3 regions of the Rhizobium gallicum bv. gallicum R602sp genome follow, and region 3 is predicted to be linked to each of the others. Evidence: predicted binding sites of a transcription regulator. Region 3 holds the regulator's gene; each other region holds the start of a gene.

Region 1 (6,524 bases), on a different replicon from region 3:
GATAGGTTTCAGGAGGCCTCCATGACATTAGAGCATGTCGACGCGGAGGCTCCATTTTTTTGGAAACGGATATCGCTTCATGTGCTGTTGTGGCGGATAGGCAAAGCACCCCGGGGCGCCAAGCAAGTCTTAGACAGGAGGCCCTTCAGGCGGAGAGCGCGGTGCTGCAGCCTTCGGCGATCTTGCTGTCGGCTGAGGTTTGTCCTGGCATGGTTGCCCATCCGCCGGCTTCGATGAACTGGCGCTTCTTATAGCTGTCTGGAAGAGCCTTAAATTCAACCAATTTTGCGGCGGCATCCGTCGCACTGTTGAACCGGTCAACGCATATGGCGGATGCAAGTTCCCCACGTGCAGTTTCGCCCGCAGTTGCCGCTGCTTTGAGAGAAGTGCCGCCCGTCACCCAGCCCCCCCAGTTAAATCCGACGATGATCGTGGCGACTGCAGTGACGACACAAGCCCAGACGAGGATGGTCTTCGACGGCTGATAGCTGTCGAAACGTTGGAAAATCGATGTTTTGCTGCTGCTCTGCATGGCCATTGGAATTCTCCTTGCCGATGTTGTTTGGTTCACCGCTGCGGCCGTCCTGGCCGAGCGGCTCAGGCACTGTCCTCAGTATCCCATGCCACCCATGCCGACGTTTCCGGCCGGCGGCGCAGATTCTCTTGCGGGAATATCGGCGATCACCGCTTCGGCGGTAATCAGAAGTGCTGCGATCGAGCCGGCGTCTTGCAAAGCGGTCCGCACCACCTTGGCAGGATCGATAATGCCAGCCTTGATCATATCGACATAGGTCTCCGTCTGTGCGTCGAACCCCTGGTTATGATCCGTGCTCTCGGCGAGTTTACCAATAACGATAGAGCCCTCGACACCGGCGTTGTCGGCGATCTGTCGGATCGGGGCTTCCAGCGCCCTCAGCACGACCGAAATCCCCGCCGTCACGTCGGCGTTTTCTGCAGCTAGCCCTGCCAGAACCGACTTGGCGCGCAACAGGGCGACGCCTCCGCCCGGAACGATACCCTCCTCGACCGCCGCGCGGGTGGCGTTCAGGGCATCGTCGATGCGGTCCTTCTTCTCCTTGACTTCAATTTCGGTCGAGCCGCCGACGCGTATCACCGCAACGCCGCCGGCGAGTTTTGCAAGGCGTTCTTGCAGCTTTTCCTTGTCGTAGTCGGAGGTGGTTTCCTCGATCTGCGCCTTAATCTGGCTGATGCGTCGAGCGATCTCAGATTTTTCACCTGCGCCGTCTATGATCGTGGTGGTATCCTTTTCGATCAGCGCCCGCTTGGTGCGCCCGAGCATATCAAGCGTGACATTTTCCAGCTTGATGCCGAGATCCTCAGAGATCATCTGGCCGGCCGTCAGAATGGCGATGTCCTCCAGCATGGCCTTGCGGCGATCGCCGAAACCTGGGGCCTTGACGGCAGCGACGTTCAATCCGCCCCGCAACTTATTGACGACCAATGTGGCCAGAGCTTCGCCTTCGACATCCTCGGAAATAATAAGCAGCGGCTTGCCGCTCTGCACCACGGCTTCGAGGATGGGCAACATTGCCTGCAGATTGCCGAGCTTCTTCTCATAGATAAGGATATATGGGTCCTCCAGCTCCACGCGCATTTTTTCGGCATTGGTGACAAAGTAAGGCGAGAGATAGCCCCGGTCGAACTGCATGCCCTCGACGACGTTGAGTTCAGTATCGGCCGTCCTGGCCTCCTCGACTGTGATGACACCTTCGTTGCCAACCTTTTCCATCGCGTCAGCGATCATTCTGCCCACCGTCGCATCGCCATTGGCGGCGATTGTGCCGACCTGGGCGATTTCGTTCGATGAGCTAACCTTCGTGGCGCGCGCTTTGATTTCCGCAAGTACCGCTGCAACGCCAAGATCGATGCCGCGCCTCAAATCCATGGGGTTCATCCCGGCCGCAACAAGTTTGGCGCCTTCGCGAAAGATGGAGGCCGCGAGCACCGTCGCGGTTGTGGTGCCGTCGCCCGCAAGATCGTTGGTCTTGGACGCCACTTCGCGCACCATCTGCGCGCCCATGTTCTCGAACTTGTCTGCAAGTTCGATTTCCTTGGCGACCGCGACGCCGTCCTTGGTAATGCGTGGCGCGCCATAGGACTTGTCGATGACGACGTTGCGGCCTTTGGGGCCTAACGTTACCTTGACGGCATTGTTGAGCACCTCGACGCCGCGAAGCAGACGATCGCGTGCGTCGGTGGAGAAGATGATTTCCTTGGCAGACATTGTCTGTGGTCCAGTTCGGTCTTGAGAGTCGGGGTTGGAATTCGGCGGATTAGGCGGTCGTATCGGCGGTCGCTTCGGTCTTTTCGACGATGCCCATGACGTCGCACTCCTTCACGATCAGGAGATCTTCGCCATCGATTCCGATTCCGGTTTCCGCCCACTTTTCGAATAGGATCACGTCGCCGGTCTCCACGTCGAGCGGCACCAGTCGCCGACTGCAAGCTCGGCCCAACGGCGTCACTTCGCCATCCTGCTGCTTTTGCCTGGCGGTGTCTTGAATAATGATCCCGCCCTTGGATTTTAGGTCACCTTTCGCGCGCCGTACGACGACGCGGTCATGGAGAGGACGGAATGTCATGAGGATCTTTCTGCGGTCGGCGCATAGGGCGGCCGCACCTATTACATAACATCTCTGGCACTCGATTGGTAGGAGTGCCAAGAAATATTATCTGCAAGCGGATAATCCAGATCATTATCCGTCAGGAAATACAACAAGCCCTAGGATAACCCGTGGATTATTTGGTTCGAATTTCATGACGATTCCTTTTGATCCTGAACTTATAGCACCGAATAGGCGGCAGGATTCTTGAAATAAATAGGACTATTTTTCGTTGCACTAGCAATGCATGCCGCGCTTTCGAAAATTAATTGCCTTGAGCGTTTAGAGCATTGAAGAGCTCGCCCCCAGGCGACTTCCGAGTATTCTAATTCGTCCAAGGCGAGAAGTGGTAGCTCGCGAAGAAATAATTACGCCGGCAACTGCGGTATTACGCCTGCGTGTCTGGGATTGCCACGGTGTTGGCCCAGCAGACGGAAATCCTACTGCTGGACAAGCCGACGACACGTCTCGAAAGCAGCCATCCAGGTCAACGTTCTGGACTTCTTGGCTGATCTCGCGCGGAACCACCGTTGTCATGGTGCTGCATGATCTCAACCTGGCAGCTCGCTACGCAGACGACCTCGTCGCAATGGCTGGAGGGCGAGTCAAGTTTCCGGCAAACCGGAGGATGTGCTGACGCAAGAGAATGCACGCAGGTCTTCGGCCGAAAGCCGCTTCATCGCCGATCCCCCTCGGGCAGGCCGATCATGCTTCCGATCCGCCGGCATCGGACGGCAACCACGCAACATTTTAAGGAAGAAAGGTTGTGAGCGCAGTTCAGCATTTAAACTCTGCTCGACAAAATCTGCGAGCACTTCGTCACGCAGGAAAGCCCAGGCGGCGGCGCTGCGAGACCTTGGCGAGCGGCTTAGCCACATCACAACCGCTGTGGTTTGTCCGCCGACGACAATAATCTTGTGAAAAATCGGATAGTAGGGCACAATTTATAAATGCACCTGAAGTGCTGAGCTATCTCAAATCCGGCCGTCTCGCGCCGAGTGACAGCTCGCGTGGGAGGGTCGCGTCGATGGATCAGGGGTTCTTTCTTCTGTTCGCTACGGTGTCCGTGATCACGGCCCTGACCGTGGTCCTGGCGCGGAATCCGGTTCACTGCGCATTGGCGCTGATGGCGTGTTTCCTGCAGATTTCGGCAATCTTCGTCCTGCTCGAAGCGCCGTTGCTCGCGGTCATCCAGATCTTCGTGTATGTCGGCGCAATCATGGTCCTGTTCCTATTCGTGATCATGATGATCGATGTGCGCGAAGCAAAGTTGCAGCGGTTCTTACCCGGGGGCAACCTGCCAGCTCTGGTTATGCTCGTTCTGCTTGGGATCGAGATGTCGGTCCTGGTGCTCTGGAGCGATCGCTTTTCGGTCACTGTTCCCGTAGGCGGCGGCGACGAGATCAGGCAGCTCAGCACGACGCTTTTCGCCGGTTATCTTCTGCCGTTTGAGGTCGCCTCCGTCATCCTGTTGGTGGCTTTGGTCGGCGCCATCGTGCTGGCGCGGAAGGAGCAGGGGTGATGGTTCCGCTGTCGTGGTATATTCTGCTCGGGGTGGTCCTGTTCGTGATCGGAGCGGCGGGCGTGCTGCTCAGGCGCAATATTCTGGTCGTGCTGATGTCGCTGGAGTTGCTGCTAAACTCGGTCAACATCAATTTCATCGCTTTCGGGCGCATCTACAACGACTTTCGCGGGCAGATCTTCGCCATCTTCGTCATAGCAATCACTGCGGCGGAGGTTGCCGTTGCTCTTGGCATCCTGGTCGCCCTTGTGAGGAACAAATCCACCCTCAAGGTCGACGACGTGACCATGATGAAAGGATAACGGCTTGGACCCGGTGATATCGATCAGGCCGCTGCTTGCCGTCGCCGTCCCGGGCCTGACCGCCGTGGCAGTTCTTCTCTTGAATAACCGTGAGAAAATCCGCGATCTCGTATCGCCGTTGGCCGCGATCGTCCTGTTTGCGATCGTCGCCTCCATGGCGCCCACGGTGTTGGCTGGCGGAACCGTCGATTTGCGCCTGTTCGAGATCTTGCCGGGGGCCGACTTCGCTTTCCGGGCAGATGCGCTCGGCATGGTGTTCGCCACCGTCTCTTCACTCCTATGGATCGTCGCCGCGCTCTATTCCGTCGGCTACATGCGGCACTTGAACGAACATGCGCAGACTCGATTCTTTGCCTGTTTCGCCACCAGTCTCGCGGCGGCCGTCGGAGGCGCCTTTGCCGCCAATCTGTTCACGCTGGTGATCTTCTACGAGGTGCTCAGCCTCGTTACCTATCCGCTCGTCTACCACCACGAGGACGAAGAGGGATGGGCGGGCAGCCGCAAATACCTCGTCTATTTGATGGGCGCGTCGAAAAGCGTGCTGCTTGCCGCGCTGGCACTGACCTATTCCATTGCGGGGTCGCTCGACTTTGTGGATGGGGGGCTATTGGAGGGAGTCAATGCCTCCGCGCCGCTGCTGACGGTTATCTATTTCTGCTATCTTTTCGGCTTCGCCAAGGCTGCGGTGATGCCCATGCACGCCTGGCTACCGGCCGCCATGGTGGCCCCAACTCCTGTCAGCGCGCTCTTGCATGCAGTGGCTGTGGTCAAGATGGGTGTGTTCTGTGTGCTGCGGGTGGTGTTCCATGTCTTCGGCGTCGGGCTGGTCGGACAACTGGGCCTCGGCATCGTCACGGCCTATCTGGTGTCATTCACGATCCTGATGGCGTCGGTCTACGCCCTGACACGGGACGACCTGAAAGCTAGGCTCGCCTATTCGACGGTTTCCCAACTTTCCTACATCGTGCTGGGCGCGGTCCTGTTGTCGCCGGTCGCAATGGTCGGCGGGATCATCCACATTGCAGCACACGCATTTTCAAAGATCACGCTGTTTTTTTGCGCCGGGTCGATCTATTGCGCATCGGGAAAGCGCAATATCAGCGACATGGCCGGCATCGGCCGCCGGCTGCCCTGGACGATGGGGGCATTCTTCGTCGCCTCGCTCAGCATGATCGGGGTGCCGCCGACCGCGGGATTTGTCAGCAAATGGTATTTGACGCTGGGGTCGGTGGAGGCGGGACAGATGGCGTTCCTGGTCGTACTCCTGGTGAGTTCGATCCTGAACGCCGCCTATTTCCTGCCGGTCAGCTACGTCGCCTTTTTCGGGACCGAGTCGCAGGAGAGCCAGGCGACCGTCCGTGAAATTCCGATGATCACGATCCCGCTTGTCGCGACCGCCATCCTATCGGTGCTGATGGGCATCTTCCCCGATTATTTCCTTACCCTGGCGGATGGAGTGGTCAGATGATCAAGCGCGTGGTCGATTTCTTTGGTGACGAAGAATGGGCAAAACAGCGCCGCCGACTGTTCTATCTGGCACTCGTTCTGATCGTCGCCGCCGACTTTCTGGTTTCTCGCGAACACGCCGAATACGTTTGGGAGCGCCTGCCTGGCTGGTCCGCCGTCTACGGTTTTGGCTCCTGCGTTCTGCTCATCTTCGTTTCCAAGTTTCTCGGCCATCGCATCGGGCTGATGCGGCGCGAGGACTATTATGACTGACTTCATCCATCCGGCTCTCCTCTTCATTCTCGGTGCTCTGCCGATACCGTTCCTCAGGGGATCGATCGGCAAGGCCTATCTGCTGCTGATCCCGACGCTGGCGATCCTTGCCGTGCTCACGATGGAGCCGGGCAGTTATGGCGAGGCAAGATTTATCGGGCAGGAAATCGTGATCGCGAAGGTCGACAAGCTGAGTATCGTCTTCGCCACCGTTTTCACCGTCATGGCGCTGATCGGTACGGTCTACGCGTTGCACCTGACGCGCACCGGCCAGCATGTGGCCGCATTCATCTACGTCGGCAGTGCACTCGGGGTGGTATTCGCCGGCGACTACCTGACCCTCTACCTATTCTGGGA
Region 2 (6,524 bases), on a different replicon from region 3:
CGTAAATCCGGTCCTGATAGGTTCCGAGGCGAACATGTGACGGCGACAGCGAATTGAAGTAAGGCAGAGCTTTTGCCCAGTCCGTCAGGTCCTCCAACTGGCCGGCCGCAGCAAAGGCGGGGTTATAGATAAGATCCATCGAAAGGGCGTCAGGAGCCTGTCCGCCGGCAATCGCGGTTGCATATTTCTGCACCAGTTCGGAAAATGGTACCTCGGTTGCGACGACCTGGTTTTCGTGGTTGGCGTTATAGGCTTCGACGACCTTCTTGAAGGCGTCGCCGATCCCCGAGCGGACCCACATTTCAACTTTTTCGGCGGCCGCTGCTCCGGATACCAGGCATAGGGTAGCGATGCTGGTCGCTGCTATTAGGCGCTTGATCATGACATTCCTCCCAATATGGCGCGTCTCCTTCGCGCCGCTTCTCATTCTTCGCGGGCATCACTCCCGCATGACTGCCGCACGATCAAACGGCACGGCAATTTCCGCACGCCGGGCTCGACGGGCCGGCCTTCGGCAAGGGCAAGCACGGTCAACCCTGCCTGACGCCCGAGTTCCTTCAATTCCATGTCGATCGTCGTCAGCGGCGGCCGCGTCTGTGCGGCGACGATCTCCCAATTGTCAAAGCCAACCACAGAAACGTCCTCCGGTACTTTGACGCCCCGTTCGCGCAGCGCGTCGACGACGCCGCGGGCAATCTGATCGTTGCCGCAGAAGATGCCATCGGGTTTTTCTCCGGCGCGGCTCCATATCTGGTCGACCGCTTCGTGACCCCAGGCCTCTGCCCACACGCCGTAAAGAACCGGTTCACCGTCACCTGCCAGCTCACGATAGGCAAAAGCGCGTTCGCGCACCGAAAAGAAGCTTTCAGGACCAGTAATATGGGCGATGCGGGAACGCCCGAGCCCGATCAGCCATTCCACAGCGAGCCTTGCGCCTTGTGCGTCATCCGAGCGGAAGCTCACGCTGCCCGGCATACCTTCCGTAAAGGCATAGACCACGGGTACCGGAATGCTCGACAAATCGACCGGAAGCTGCCGATCGACCCGTTTTCCCGATGCGATGATGCCATCGACCTGCTTGTCCAGCATCGCATCCACATGAATCTGCCCAAGAGCCGGATCATCCTCGATCGCACACAGGAAAACCGAAACTCCGTGATCGACAAGCGCTTCCGAAACGCCTGCCATTACCGGAAGGGTGAAGCGGCCATAGGTATCGTTGGTCAAAAGCCCGATAGTGAAGCTGCGCTTGCTCAAGAGGCCGCGCGCCAACGCGTTCGGCCTGAAGCCAATTTCCCGTGCGATGCGCTTGACCCGCTCGCGTGTTTCCTCGCCCATACGGCCCGTATCATTTAACGCCTTCGACGCCGTCGAGATGCTGACCCCGGCCGCAGCGGCTAGATCGTGGATCGTGATGCGGGTCTGCTTTCTTCCTGTTTGGTCCAGTCTCATTCTTCCACCCGTCGCCATAAGAGAAAACCTTTTCGCAACAATAATGTCAACTGCGAAAACGTTTTCTCAGCGTCAGGGAGGCGATCTTAGACCATTGTTCCGAACGATTAGACTGGTCGGGATCAGAAATCTAATGAGGATCTGGCAAGGCCTACTTGTTCTTTAGCAGCCACATTTTGCCCGCCATCGTGATCCCGTAGACGTCCTTTGAAGCATCATGATCGAGATGGCGCCGTTCCAGAAACCCGGACGCTTTTAACTCGTCCAGTGCCTTGCTGGTTACGGATTTCACTTTCTGCGGCCGTTCTTTCCAACGGTCGGTTTTCGCGTAGGTCACCGTGGCGTTTTGGTGCGTCCACTTCTTCGTCGGCTGAGGATAAAGATCACCGTCTCTTGCGAGTTTCAGTGCTGCGACCTGCGATGGCGTAAGTTCAATCATGGGTTCGATAGTCCTATGGTGGCGTTCTTTGCCGCGACTTAGCACAGATTCATGGAACCTCCTCAAAAAAGGGGCGAAAAATTCAGATCATCGGCAAGCGGCAGCGGACATAAAGGGCCGCAAGGATTTCATCGGCGCGTCGCCGACAGACCGTCTGCTCGTGCTATTGAACTTTTGTCTTCCAGTCCGACTGTTTGCCCGTTTGTGGATTCCAAACGGGCATGACCAGTCCCGGCCATCCATTCATTCTACTTTTCGCGCGGCGCGATAAGGCCGCGAGCCGCTTCTACCATGACCTTCAGATGGTCTGGGCTGCGCACGCCCTGGCGATAGAGTTCGATCGTTATGGCAGCAATGCGCTCCGCTTCTTCGGAATCCTTGGCTACCTTGGCGTCCGATCGAACCTCGTCGAATACGCATTGGCACATCTCAAGGTCACGGGTATCGAGCGGCACGTCCGATCTGTTTATGATCGTCTGAACCATCTTGACCTCCATTCCGTACGGCCCGCCCGTTGCCAGGCGGGCCGCATGTCAAGCTAGAAGTCCATGCCGGCTCCGGGGGGCATGGCAGGGGCGGCGGCTTCCTTCTTGGGTTTTTCCGCCACCATCGCTTCGGTCGTCACCAGCAGGCCGGCAACGGAGGCAGCATCTTGAAGCGCTGTTCGCACGACCTTGACCGGGTCGATCACGCCCATCTGATAGAGATCGCCATATTCATTGGTCTGAGCATTCCAGCCGTAGGAGAATTCGGCTTTTTCTCGCAGCTTGCCGACGACGATCGACCCTTCCGCCCCGGCATTCTCGGCGATCTGGCGCACCGGGGATTCGATTGCGCGCCGGACGATCTCGACGCCGACACGCTGGTCAGAATTGGCCGCGCTGAGGTTGTCAAGCGCCTTGACGGCGCGCAGCAGTGCCACACCGCCGCCTGGCAGGATGCCTTCCTCGACTGCCGCACGGGTCGCATGCAGCGCATCGTCGACGCGGTCCTTCTTTTCCTTCACTTCGACTTCCGTCGAGCCGCCGACGCGGATGACGGCAACGCCGCCTGCGAGCTTGGCAAGGCGTTCCTGCAGCTTCTCGCGATCGTAGTCGGAGGTGGTTTCTTCGATCTGCGCCTTGATCTGCGCAACGCGGCCTTCGATGTCGGACTTGGCGCCGGCGCCGTCGATGATCGTGGTGTTTTCCTTCTCGACAACGATTTTCTTCGCATGGCCAAGCATGTCGAGGGTGACGGACTCGAGCTTGATGCCGAGGTCTTCGGAGATGACCGTACCACCGGTCAGGATCGCGATGTCTTCGAGCATGGCCTTGCGGCGGTCGCCGAAGCCCGGAGCCTTGACGGCAGCAATCTTCAGCCCGCCGCGCAGCTTGTTGACGACGAGCGTTGCAAGCGCTTCGCCTTCGACGTCTTCAGCGATGATGAGCAGCGGCTTGCCCGATTGTACGACGGCTTCGAGAACCGGAAGCATCGACTGCAGGTTGGAGAGCTTCTTCTCATGGATGAGAACATAAGGATCCTCAAGCTCGACCCGCATCTTGTCCTGATTGGTCACGAAGTACGGGCTGAGATAGCCGCGGTCGAACTGCATGCCTTCGACGACTTCGAGTTCGGTTTCGGCGGTCTTGGCTTCTTCGACAGTGATGACGCCTTCATTGCCGACCTTCTGCATGGCTTCAGCAAGGAAACTGCCGATTTCGGCATCCCCGTTGGCGGAGATCGAGCCGACCTGGGCGATTTCGGCATTATTGGAGATTTTGCGGGCGTTGTTCTTCAGTTCCTTGACGACGGCATCGACGGCAAGATCGATACCGCGCTTCAGGTCCATCGGGTTCATGCCGGCAGCAACGGCCTTGGCGCCTTCGCGAACGATCGCCTGGGCAAGAACGGTTGCTGTCGTCGTGCCATCGCCGGCAACGTCGCTGGTCTTGGACGCGACTTCGCGCAGCATCTGCGCGCCCATGTTTTCGAACTTGTCCTCAAGTTCGATTTCCTTGGCGACCGAAACACCGTCCTTGGTGATGCGTGGCGCGCCGAAGGACTTGTCGATCACGACGTTACGGCCCTTCGGGCCGAGCGTCACCTTCACCGCGTTGGCAAGCACGTCGACCCCGCGCAGCAAACGGTCACGCGCGTCGCTGTGGAATTTGACTTCTTTAGCAGCCATGTCTTCACTCCTCCATTGGGTAGTCGGCTGACGTTAGCTGAAAGGCGCGCCTCAAGCGGCCTTCTTGCCGGCCACCGGAACCTCGATGATGCCCATTACGTCGCTTTCCTTCATGATCAGCAGGTCTTCGCCGTTAATCTTGATCTCGGTGCCGGACCATTTACCGAACAGGATCCGGTCGCCCGCCTTGACGTCGAGGGGCTGGATCTGGCCGGCGTCGTTGCGCGCGCCGGGGCCGACGGCGATGACTTCGCCTTCCTGCGGTTTTTCCTTGGCGGTGTCGGGAATGATGATGCCGCCTTTGGTCCTTTCTTCAGACTCAACACGGCGGACGAGAATGCGATCATGAAGCGGTCGGAACGTCATGTCTTCCTCCATGGACGATGATGATCACTTATCACGCTCCCGGACCAGGCGACCAATCCGGGCTACCGAGCTGCTGACCGCTCGGCGGAAAAAATCTGCTACCGATTTTTTCGAATTTCAAGGGGCCGACGGCAAAAAATTAGCACTCTTATCAGGAGAGTGCTAACGGCGCGGAACGGAAGCTTCGCCATCGGCGTTTAATCTCTGATGCGGCGCAGGCAGTTCTGTGCAGTGTCAAGCGTATTCCGAAGAGTGACTTGTCGCCTGATACCCGAAAGGCAAAGGCGAGTGCGCCGGATGAGCTGGCGCGTTGAAAACATGGAGGCTTAGATGAGCGTTCGTGATCTTATTCCCTGGGGCCGCAGCAACAGTCCGGTCCCGACAGGCTATGCAGGCAGAGACCAGCATCCGTTCCTTGCGCTTCATCGCGAGATGAACAGGTTGTTCGATGATGTTTTCCGCGGCGTCGAGGGCCATTTTCCGACTGTCGGGTCCGGTTTCATGTTCGAAACGGCCTGGCCGAAGATCGAAGTCTCGGAGACGGACAAGGACATCCGTATCGTCGCCGAAATCCCAGGAATGGACGAGAAGGATATCGAACTTCTGATCGACAATGGCATCCTGACGATCCGCGGTGAAAAGCGCGCCGACAGCGAGGATAAGGACCGGCAATTCTCCGAGCGGTTCTATGGCCGCTTCGAGCGCCGCCTGTCGCTCAATAACGAGGTGCAGGAAGACAAGGTGGACGCTTCGTTCAAAAATGGCGTCTTGACGATCACCCTGCCACGCTCCGAAACGGCGCAATCGACCGCCAAGCGCATTACGATCAACAGCTAGGCTCCAAACATTGTTGCCAAAGCGCATCCGTGGCCGAGAAACTGGGCGGGACCGCTGGCAGCGGTCCCCTTCTCTTTGAACGAGCGCCAGGATGATTTGTCGGCGCCTGCGGTCGATGCCTCAGCCTCACTCCAGTAGTCCGCGAAAGAGCGACGCCATGCGCACGGGGCGTTGCTGAGTTGACTTTAACCGAAAAAGAGAACATAAAGGGAACAGATGTAACGGAGATGCTCATGACGCACGCAGAACTCGTTATACAGAATGCCATGGCTTTTGTTGCTGCATCCCGCTCGGCGCGCGAGCGCGATCTGGAACGGCGTGAAAAGCTGCTCGCGCGGATCCAGTTGATGAGACCGCCGAACCCCTATCTCGTTAAGACCCGCGGCGGTGAGCAGCTCAAACTTGACCTCGATCGCTGAGAGGCGTCTGCCATTTAGGCAGAAGAGGGTGTTGCCTGCGCCTGGCATGCTGTAGGCCTTCGTAACGACACGCATCGCGCGGCGCGTCGCAACAGCTGCGCGAAGACCTGAAGATCAGGAACATGAGAACCTCGGCCAGGGGACGGCAGAGGAACCGGGAAAGAACGTCACGAAGAAGGCCGAACTCAATCACTCAATCCTCACGGCGGCGTGGTTCCGCTTCGATCTCCCCGGCTGGAAATCCTACTTCCAACTGGCACAGACACCGCAAATATTCAAAAACCTGGACTCGTGGATACGCCACCGCCTTCGGGCCATCCAGCTCAAGCAATGGGGCAAAGGAACCACGGTCTATAGCCGTCTCCGCAGCCTCGGCGCTCACCATGAGTGGGCGGCACTCATAGCCGGAGGCCGGGACATTGGTGGAGGCACAGCGAAGCTGGGCTGAGCCGCGTCCTGACGGTTGGACACTTCGACGCCCTCGGCTTCCCCCGACTTGCATGACCTCAACTTCTCGAACCGCCCGGTGCGGATCCGCTGCCGGGTGGTGTGGCAGGCGTACGGCTTAATCGCCGTCCCCTATGCCGATTAACTCGACAGGCCTCTATGGGACTGTCCGGCATCCGATATCCGCCTCCGTTTTGCCTGCTCGGTGCCGTCAAACCGATCGCTACAGACCTGGTCCCAGGTGCTCGACGAAGAAAAGCACCTGGTCAAGGAATTATCCGGCTATGATCGCTATCGCCGGGAGGCGAAGCACCGGCTTGTGCCAGGCATCTGGAGCTTCGCGAACGAATGCGGTTGCACCAGGGTGCGTTAAGCAGGTAGCCCCTGAAGTGCT
Region 3 (6,524 bases):
CCGTCGCTTGCCTTGGAAATGCGTTCAAGCGTCTTTTCCATGGCGTCGAAGCCCAAAAGCAGCGGGCTGGCGAAAGGTGTCATGCGGCTCATCTTTCAAAGTCCTTGATCCAAGCGACCTTCCCGGACCTAAGCGTAGCATCCGGACGCCGTTAATATGGGAAGCGTGTGCCTTTCGCGCAAGACATATGCGGCGCATCGCAGTCACATGAATTTAAGACGGTTGGATTGGGGCCGTTGCTTGACAAAAATCATGGCGGCTCGCATCACATCGTCGAGCGCAGCGGCTGCGCCGATCTGCGACGGAAAAATAAACGAATGGTGCCTGCCACGACGACGTGCACCTTGAGACGGAGCAACGCAATGGCGACCCCCAGAAAGATCATCATCGACACCGACCCCGGCCAGGACGATGCAGCGGCCATCATGCTTGCCTTCGGCAGCCCCGAAGAGCTGGAGGTGCTCGGCGTCACGACCGTCGCAGGCAACGTGCCGCTCTCCTACACGAGCCGCAACGCGCGCATCGTCTGCGAGCTCTGCGCACGACCCGGCACGAAGGTTTTCGCAGGCGCCGACGCGCCAATCGCGCGCAAGCTGGTCACGGCCGAGCACGTGCACGGAAAGACCGGCCTCGATGGACCGGAGCTCGATGAGCCGACGATGCCGCTGCAGGCACAGCACGCGGTCGACTTCATCATCGAGACGCTTCGCGGCGAGCCGGAAGGCACGGTGACACTCTGCACGCTGGGACCGCTTACCAATATCGCCATGGCCTTGCAAAAGGCGCCGGACATCATTCCGCGCATCCGTGAACTGGTGATGATGGGAGGCGGCTTCTTCGAGGGCGGCAACATAACGCCCGCCGCCGAATTCAACATCTATGTCGATCCGGAAGCAGCCGACATCGTTTTTCGTTCCGGCATAGCGATCGTGATGATGCCGCTCGACGTGACACATCAGTTGCTGACACGGAAGGATCGCGTCAAACGCATGGCCGATCTCGGCACGGCACCGGCCAAAGCAATGGTCGAAATGCTGGAATTCTTCGAGCGCTTCGATGTCGAGAAGTATGGTTCGGACGGTGGGCCTCTGCACGATCCGGCGGTCGTCGCCTACCTACTGAAGCCCGAACTCTTCAAGGGCCGTGACTGCAATGTCGAGATCGAGGTGAAGTCGGAGCTGACCGTTGGCATGACGGTGGTCGACTGGTGGCATGTGACCGACCGCAAGCGCAATGCCAAGGTGATGCGCTATGTGGATGCGGACGGCTTCTTCGATCTCATGATCGAGCGCTTCGCCCGCATCTGATTTTCGGACTGATTATGAAAGGCGCCTGAAAAGAAGATCAGGCGTCCTTTTCGGTGAACGCTGTGTTGAGGTCTGCATCTGCTGCCTTCGGGCCGCCTTTGGCCACGCCGACCATTGCGGGACGAAGAACACGCTCGCCGATCGTGAAGCCTGCCTGAACGACCTGGACGACCGTGTTATTCGCCACTTCGGCATTGGGAACCTCGAACATCGCCTGGTGGAAGTTCGGATCGAACTTCTGGCCGATCGGATCCAACTTGCGGACGCCGTGGCGCTCCAGCGCCGAGAGCATGGAGCGCTCCGTCATCTCGACACCTTCGATCAACGTGTTGAGGCCTGTCTCGCCCGCTTCCTTCGCCTCGGCGGGGATGGCATCGAGCGCGCGGCGCAGATTGTCCGAAACGGCAAGCATATCGCGCGCAAAGCCCGCGACCGAGTAGGACTTTGCATCCTTCACGTCGCGCTCCGTGCGGCGGCGCAGATTGTCCATTTCGGCGGCAAGGCGCAGATAGCGGTCGCGCAGCTCGGAATTTTCAGCCTTGAGCACTTCAAGCGGATCCGGTTGGCGCGGCGCTTCCACCGTGGTTTCGTTCTCGACGTTTGCGGCAACGTCGTCTGCGGCTTCAGCCGCGGCAGCGTCAGATCCGTTTTTCGTCGTTTCGTCAGTCATGACGGTCTCCGGTAATGGGTTCTCTTGGGATGCGCCCGATATCGAGCTTTGACCGCAAAAAATCAAGTCTGCGTGACAAAGAAGAAAAAATTCCGGGTTTTTTACAGCGTGCCGCGCGCAAGCCGGGAGATCAGCTGGGCGGTGTAATCCACCATCGGCACAATGCGTGAATAATTGAGCCGTGTCGGGCCGATGACGCCGACGGCGCCGACAATGCGGTCGTCATCGTCGCGATAGGGCGCAACAATCAGCGAGGAGCCGGAAAGCGAAAAGAGCTTGTTCTCAGAACCGATGAAGATGCGCACGCCCGGACCGGTTTCGGCAAGGTTCAGCAGCTCGATCAGGCTGTCCTTCTTTTCGAGATCGTCGAAGAGCATGCGGAGACGATCGAGGTCTTCCGCGCCTGCCAGGCCATCGAGCAGATTGGATCGGCCTCGAATAATAAGCTGCGGCGGCTTGCCTTCGTCCGCATCGCCAGACCACACCGCGATACCGCGCTCGACGAGATCCCGGGACAACGCGTCGAGCTCGTGGCGGACGTTCTCCTTCAGGCGACTGAGCTGCTTGCGCAATTCCGGCAATGTCTGGCCAGACATATGGGCATTGAGGAAATTCGCGGCCTCCGTCAGCTGCGACGACGTAACACCTGCCGGCAATTCGATAATGCGGTTTTCGACCTGATCGTGATCGCCGACGAGCACTGCCAACGCCTTGGTGGGCTCCAGGCGGATGAATTCGACGTGTCTGAGAACCGGATCGCTCTTTGAGGTGATGACAAGCCCTGCGCCGCGCGAAATGCCCGACAGCATCCGGCTTGCCTCGTTCATCATCGATTCAACCGGATTGTCGCGGCTTTCGGGGCGGACCTGGCGGTCGATATTCGCACGGTCCTCGGCGGAAAGGTCGCCGACCTGCATGAAGGCATCGACGAAGAAGCGAAGGCCGCCCTGCGTCGGCAGGCGTCCGGCGCTGACATGCGGCGAGTAGATCAGGCCCAACTCCTCCAGGTCGCTCATCACGTTGCGCACCGACGCGGGCGATAGCGACATGGGCAGGATGCGGGAGAGATTGCGCGAGCCGAGCGGCTCGCCACTTTCCAGATAGCCTTCAACGATGCGGCGGAAGATTTCCTTGGAGCGTTCATCCAGCGCAGCAACGGCATCCGAAACCGACGTCGACCTGAACCCCATGAACTTCCTTAGACCTGCGCTGCTGATGACGATCCCTAAAATATAGCCGTTCTCGCCCTCGTAGCAAAAGGGAATTTGCAAATGGCTGCGGCCAATCGTAGAAGCGGTCGACACCATTCAAGCATGCATGATGTTTTGCGAGAACCGCTTTACGGTTTTCGGCGTCGTGCTTCAGGAGATCACAATGCGGCCTTCAGGCAGAAAAACCGACCAGATGCGCAAAGTCACTTTCGAGCGCAATTTTTCAAAGCATGCGGAAGGTTCCTGCCTCGTCAAATTCGGCGATACGCATGTGCTCTGTACCGCAAGCCTGGAAGACAAGACGCCACCTTGGCTGCGCAATACTGGAAAGGGCTGGGTCACGGCCGAATATGGCATGCTGCCGCGGGCAACCGGCGAGCGCATGAAACGCGAGGCCGCGGCCGGCAAGCAGGGCGGGCGCACACAGGAAATCCAGCGCCTGATCGGCCGCTCCCTTCGTGCCGTCGTCGATCTCAAGGAACTGGGCGAGCGCCAGATCACGCTCGACTGCGACGTCATTCAGGCTGACGGCGGTACGCGCACGGCCTCCATTACGGGAGCCTGGATTGCGCTCTACGACTGCCTGAAGTGGATGGAAACCCGCAACATGATCAAGGTCGAGCGCGTGCTCAAGGATCATGTCGCTGCGATTTCCTGCGGCATCTTCGCCAGCCAGCCGGTGATCGACCTCGATTATCTCGAAGATTCCTCGGCCGAAACCGATGCGAATTTCGTCATGACGGGTGCCGGCGGCATCGTTGAAATTCAGGGAACCGCCGAAGGCACGCCGTTCACGGACGGGGAATTTGCGGCGCTGATGACACTGGCGAAAACCGGCATCGTGGAGCTCGTCGACATGCAGAAACAGGCCATCGCCGGATGACTGCCCTGCTGGAAGGCATGCTGGAGACCGCGCTTTATGCGAAGGATCTCGACAAGGCCGAGGCCTTCTACGAAGGCGTGCTCGGCCTTGCCAAGATCACGCGCGCCGCAAACCGGCATGTATTCTTCCGCTGCGGGCAAGGCGTGCTGTTGATCTTCAACCCCGATGAAACGGTGAAACCGCCAGCGGCCGATGCCCTGCAGGTACCGCCCCACGGCACGAAAGGTCAGGGCCACGCATGTTTCCGGGTGTCTGGTAAGAACATCGATGCCATGGCGGTGAAGCTCAAAGCCGCGGGCATCGAAATCGAATCCGAAGTCCACTGGCCGAACGGCGGCCGCTCGATCTATTTCCGCGATCCCGCGGGAAACAGCCTCGAATGCGCCGAAGCCAGAATCTGGGGCATTGAATAGGACCGACCATGCGCACGCTTGAAACGAAGACGATCGTCGTCGCCAGCCACAACGCCGGCAAGATCCGCGAGATCCAGGAACTGATCGGACCGCTCGGCTTTACCGCCAAATCGGCAGCGGACCTCAACTTCATCGAGCCTGACGAAACGGGCACAACCTTCGAGGAAAACGCGACGATCAAGGCTCTCGCCTCTGCCAAAGCAGCAGGGATGCCGGCGCTTTCCGACGATTCGGGATTGGTGATCGATGCGCTCGGTGGCGATCCGGGTGTCTATACGGCCAACTGGGCCGAGACCGCAGACGGCACGCGCGACTTTGCGATCGGGATGGAAAAGGTGCAACAGGCGCTGGACAAAGCCGGAGCCACCAAGCCGGAACAACGGCGCGCGCGCTTCGTCAGCGTGCTCTGCCTCGCCTGGCCAGACGGGCATACGGAGCTTTTTCGCGGCGAGGTGGAAGGTACCGTCGTCTGGCCGCCGCGCGGCACCCAGGGTTTCGGTTACGATCCGGTCTTCCAACCGGAAGGTTACGACATCACCTTCGGCGAGATGAGTGCCGAGGAAAAGCACGGCTGGAACATTGGCAAGCCGCAAGCCCTGTCGCATCGGGCGCGCGCATTCAAACGCTTTGTCGAAACCTGCCTGGAAGCGTAGGGTCGGTTCGTGGAGATTCTCGATACACCAAGCTTGACGCGCGATGCGATGCTTCTGCCCGATACCGGCGAGCCCGGTTTCGGCGTCTATGTGCATTGGCCCTTCTGCGCGGCGAAGTGCCCCTATTGCGACTTCAACAGCCATGTCCGTCATCAGCCGGTCGACCAGGAGCGGTTCGCCGCTGCGTTCCTGAAGGAGATGGCTGCCGTTCGCCGGATGAGCGGACCGAAGACGGTGACGAGCATTTTCCTTGGCGGCGGCACGCCGTCGCTCATGCATCCAGCAACGGTTTCGGCCATTCTCGACGGTATATCCAAGCACTGGCATGTGCCGAACGGCATCGAGATCACGATGGAGGCCAATCCTTCGAGCGTGGAGGCCGAGCGCTTCCGCGGCTATCGCGCCGCAGGCGTCAATCGCGTGTCGCTCGGCGTTCAGGCGCTGAATGACCGGGATCTGAGATTCCTCGGCCGCCTGCATGACGTGGCCGATGCACTGAAAGCCATCAAGCTGGCGCGCGACATCTTCCCGCGCATGTCTTTCGACCTGATCTATGCCCGCCCCGGCCAGACCGTCGGGGAATGGGAGAAGGAGCTGAAGGAAGCGATCTCATATGCGGTCGATCACCTTTCGCTCTACCAGCTGACGATCGAGGAGGGCACGCCGTTCTACGGCCTGCACAAGGCCGGAAAACTGATCGTGCCGGATGGCGACCAATCGGCGATCCTCTACGAGGCGACTCAGGAGATCATGGCGCGTGAGGGCATGCCGGCCTATGAGGTTTCCAACCATGCCCGGCCCGGCGCCGAGAGCCGCCATAACCTCACCTACTGGCGCTACGGCGACTATGCCGGGATCGGCCCCGGCGCACACGGCCGCCTGACGCGAGGGCCTGAGAAGATCGCAACCGCGACCGAGCGCAAGCCGGAGACCTGGCTCGAGCTTGTCGAGCGCGACGGGCATGGCATTGTGGAGCAGGAACGGCTCGGCTATGACGAGCAGGCGGACGAATTGCTCCTCATGGGGCTGCGGCTGAAGGAAGGCGTCGATCTTGCCCGCTGGCAGCAGCTTTCCGGCCGGGATCCGGATCCGAAGCGTGAAGAATTTCTGCTGGAGCACGGCTTCATCGAGCGGATCGGCAATTCCCGCCTTCGCTGCACGCCCTCGGGCATGCTGATCCTCGATTCGGTCGTCGCCGATCTCGCCTGCTGAGCCTCAGGCTGCCCGGCTTTTCCTAAGCGACATCAACCGCCCGTCGATCGCCGCAAGGCCGACCGCGATCGTCGCCATGCCGATCAGGTGTTTTGCCTGCAACTGCTCGCCAAGGATGATCGTACCCAACAGAATGGCGCTGACGGGAATGAGGAAGGTCACCAGCGCCAGGTTC

The links. Region 3 encodes HrcA, which represses chaperone genes, less so after heat shock. Its sites were predicted from a motif close to GTTAGCACTCNCNNNNNGNGAGTGCTAAC; they were not measured.
Region 1: a site for HrcA is predicted at 2,657-2,685, ahead of RGR602_RS27175 (co-chaperone GroES). Genes of this name have one in related genera too.
Region 2: a site for HrcA is predicted at 4,566-4,594, ahead of groES (co-chaperone GroES). Genes of this name have one in related genera too.

What each region holds. Positions count from the first base shown of each region.
Region 1 is NZ_CP006880.1:836,755-843,278, forward strand. Features, by position in the region: gene RGR602_RS27165 (hypothetical protein) at 146-538, opposite strand; gene groL (chaperonin GroEL) at 611-2,245, opposite strand; gene RGR602_RS27175 (co-chaperone GroES) at 2,295-2,603, opposite strand; partial or broken gene RGR602_RS38895 (ABC transporter ATP-binding protein) at 3,032-3,394, shown strand; gene RGR602_RS27180 (NADH-quinone oxidoreductase subunit J) at 3,652-4,146, shown strand; gene nuoK (NADH-quinone oxidoreductase subunit NuoK) at 4,146-4,448, shown strand; gene RGR602_RS27190 (monovalent cation/H+ antiporter subunit D family protein) at 4,453-5,916, shown strand; gene RGR602_RS27195 (hypothetical protein) at 5,913-6,167, shown strand; gene RGR602_RS27200 (Na(+)/H(+) antiporter subunit D) at 6,160-6,524, shown strand, end outside.
Region 2 is NZ_CP006880.1:1,445,292-1,451,815, reverse strand. Features, by position in the region: gene RGR602_RS29940 (ABC transporter substrate-binding protein) at 1-382, opposite strand, end outside; gene RGR602_RS29935 (LacI family DNA-binding transcriptional regulator) at 424-1,452, opposite strand; gene RGR602_RS29930 (hypothetical protein) at 1,604-1,891, opposite strand; gene RGR602_RS29925 (hypothetical protein) at 2,140-2,376, opposite strand; gene groL (chaperonin GroEL) at 2,430-4,061, opposite strand; gene groES (co-chaperone GroES) at 4,113-4,427, opposite strand; gene RGR602_RS29910 (Hsp20/alpha crystallin family protein) at 4,758-5,264, shown strand; gene RGR602_RS29905 (hypothetical protein) at 5,498-5,683, shown strand; gene RGR602_RS39550 (group II intron maturase-specific domain-containing protein) at 5,757-6,131, shown strand.
Region 3 is NZ_CP006877.1:381,747-388,270, reverse strand. Features, by position in the region: gene RGR602_RS01960 (Hsp20 family protein) at 1-92, opposite strand, end outside; gene RGR602_RS01955 (nucleoside hydrolase) at 363-1,307, shown strand; gene grpE (nucleotide exchange factor GrpE) at 1,345-1,977, opposite strand; gene hrcA (heat-inducible transcriptional repressor HrcA) at 2,079-3,167, opposite strand; gene rph (ribonuclease PH) at 3,352-4,071, shown strand; gene RGR602_RS01935 (VOC family protein) at 4,068-4,484, shown strand; gene rdgB (RdgB/HAM1 family non-canonical purine NTP pyrophosphatase) at 4,493-5,137, shown strand; gene hemW (radical SAM family heme chaperone HemW) at 5,147-6,349, shown strand; gene RGR602_RS01920 (DMT family transporter) at 6,353-6,524, opposite strand, start outside.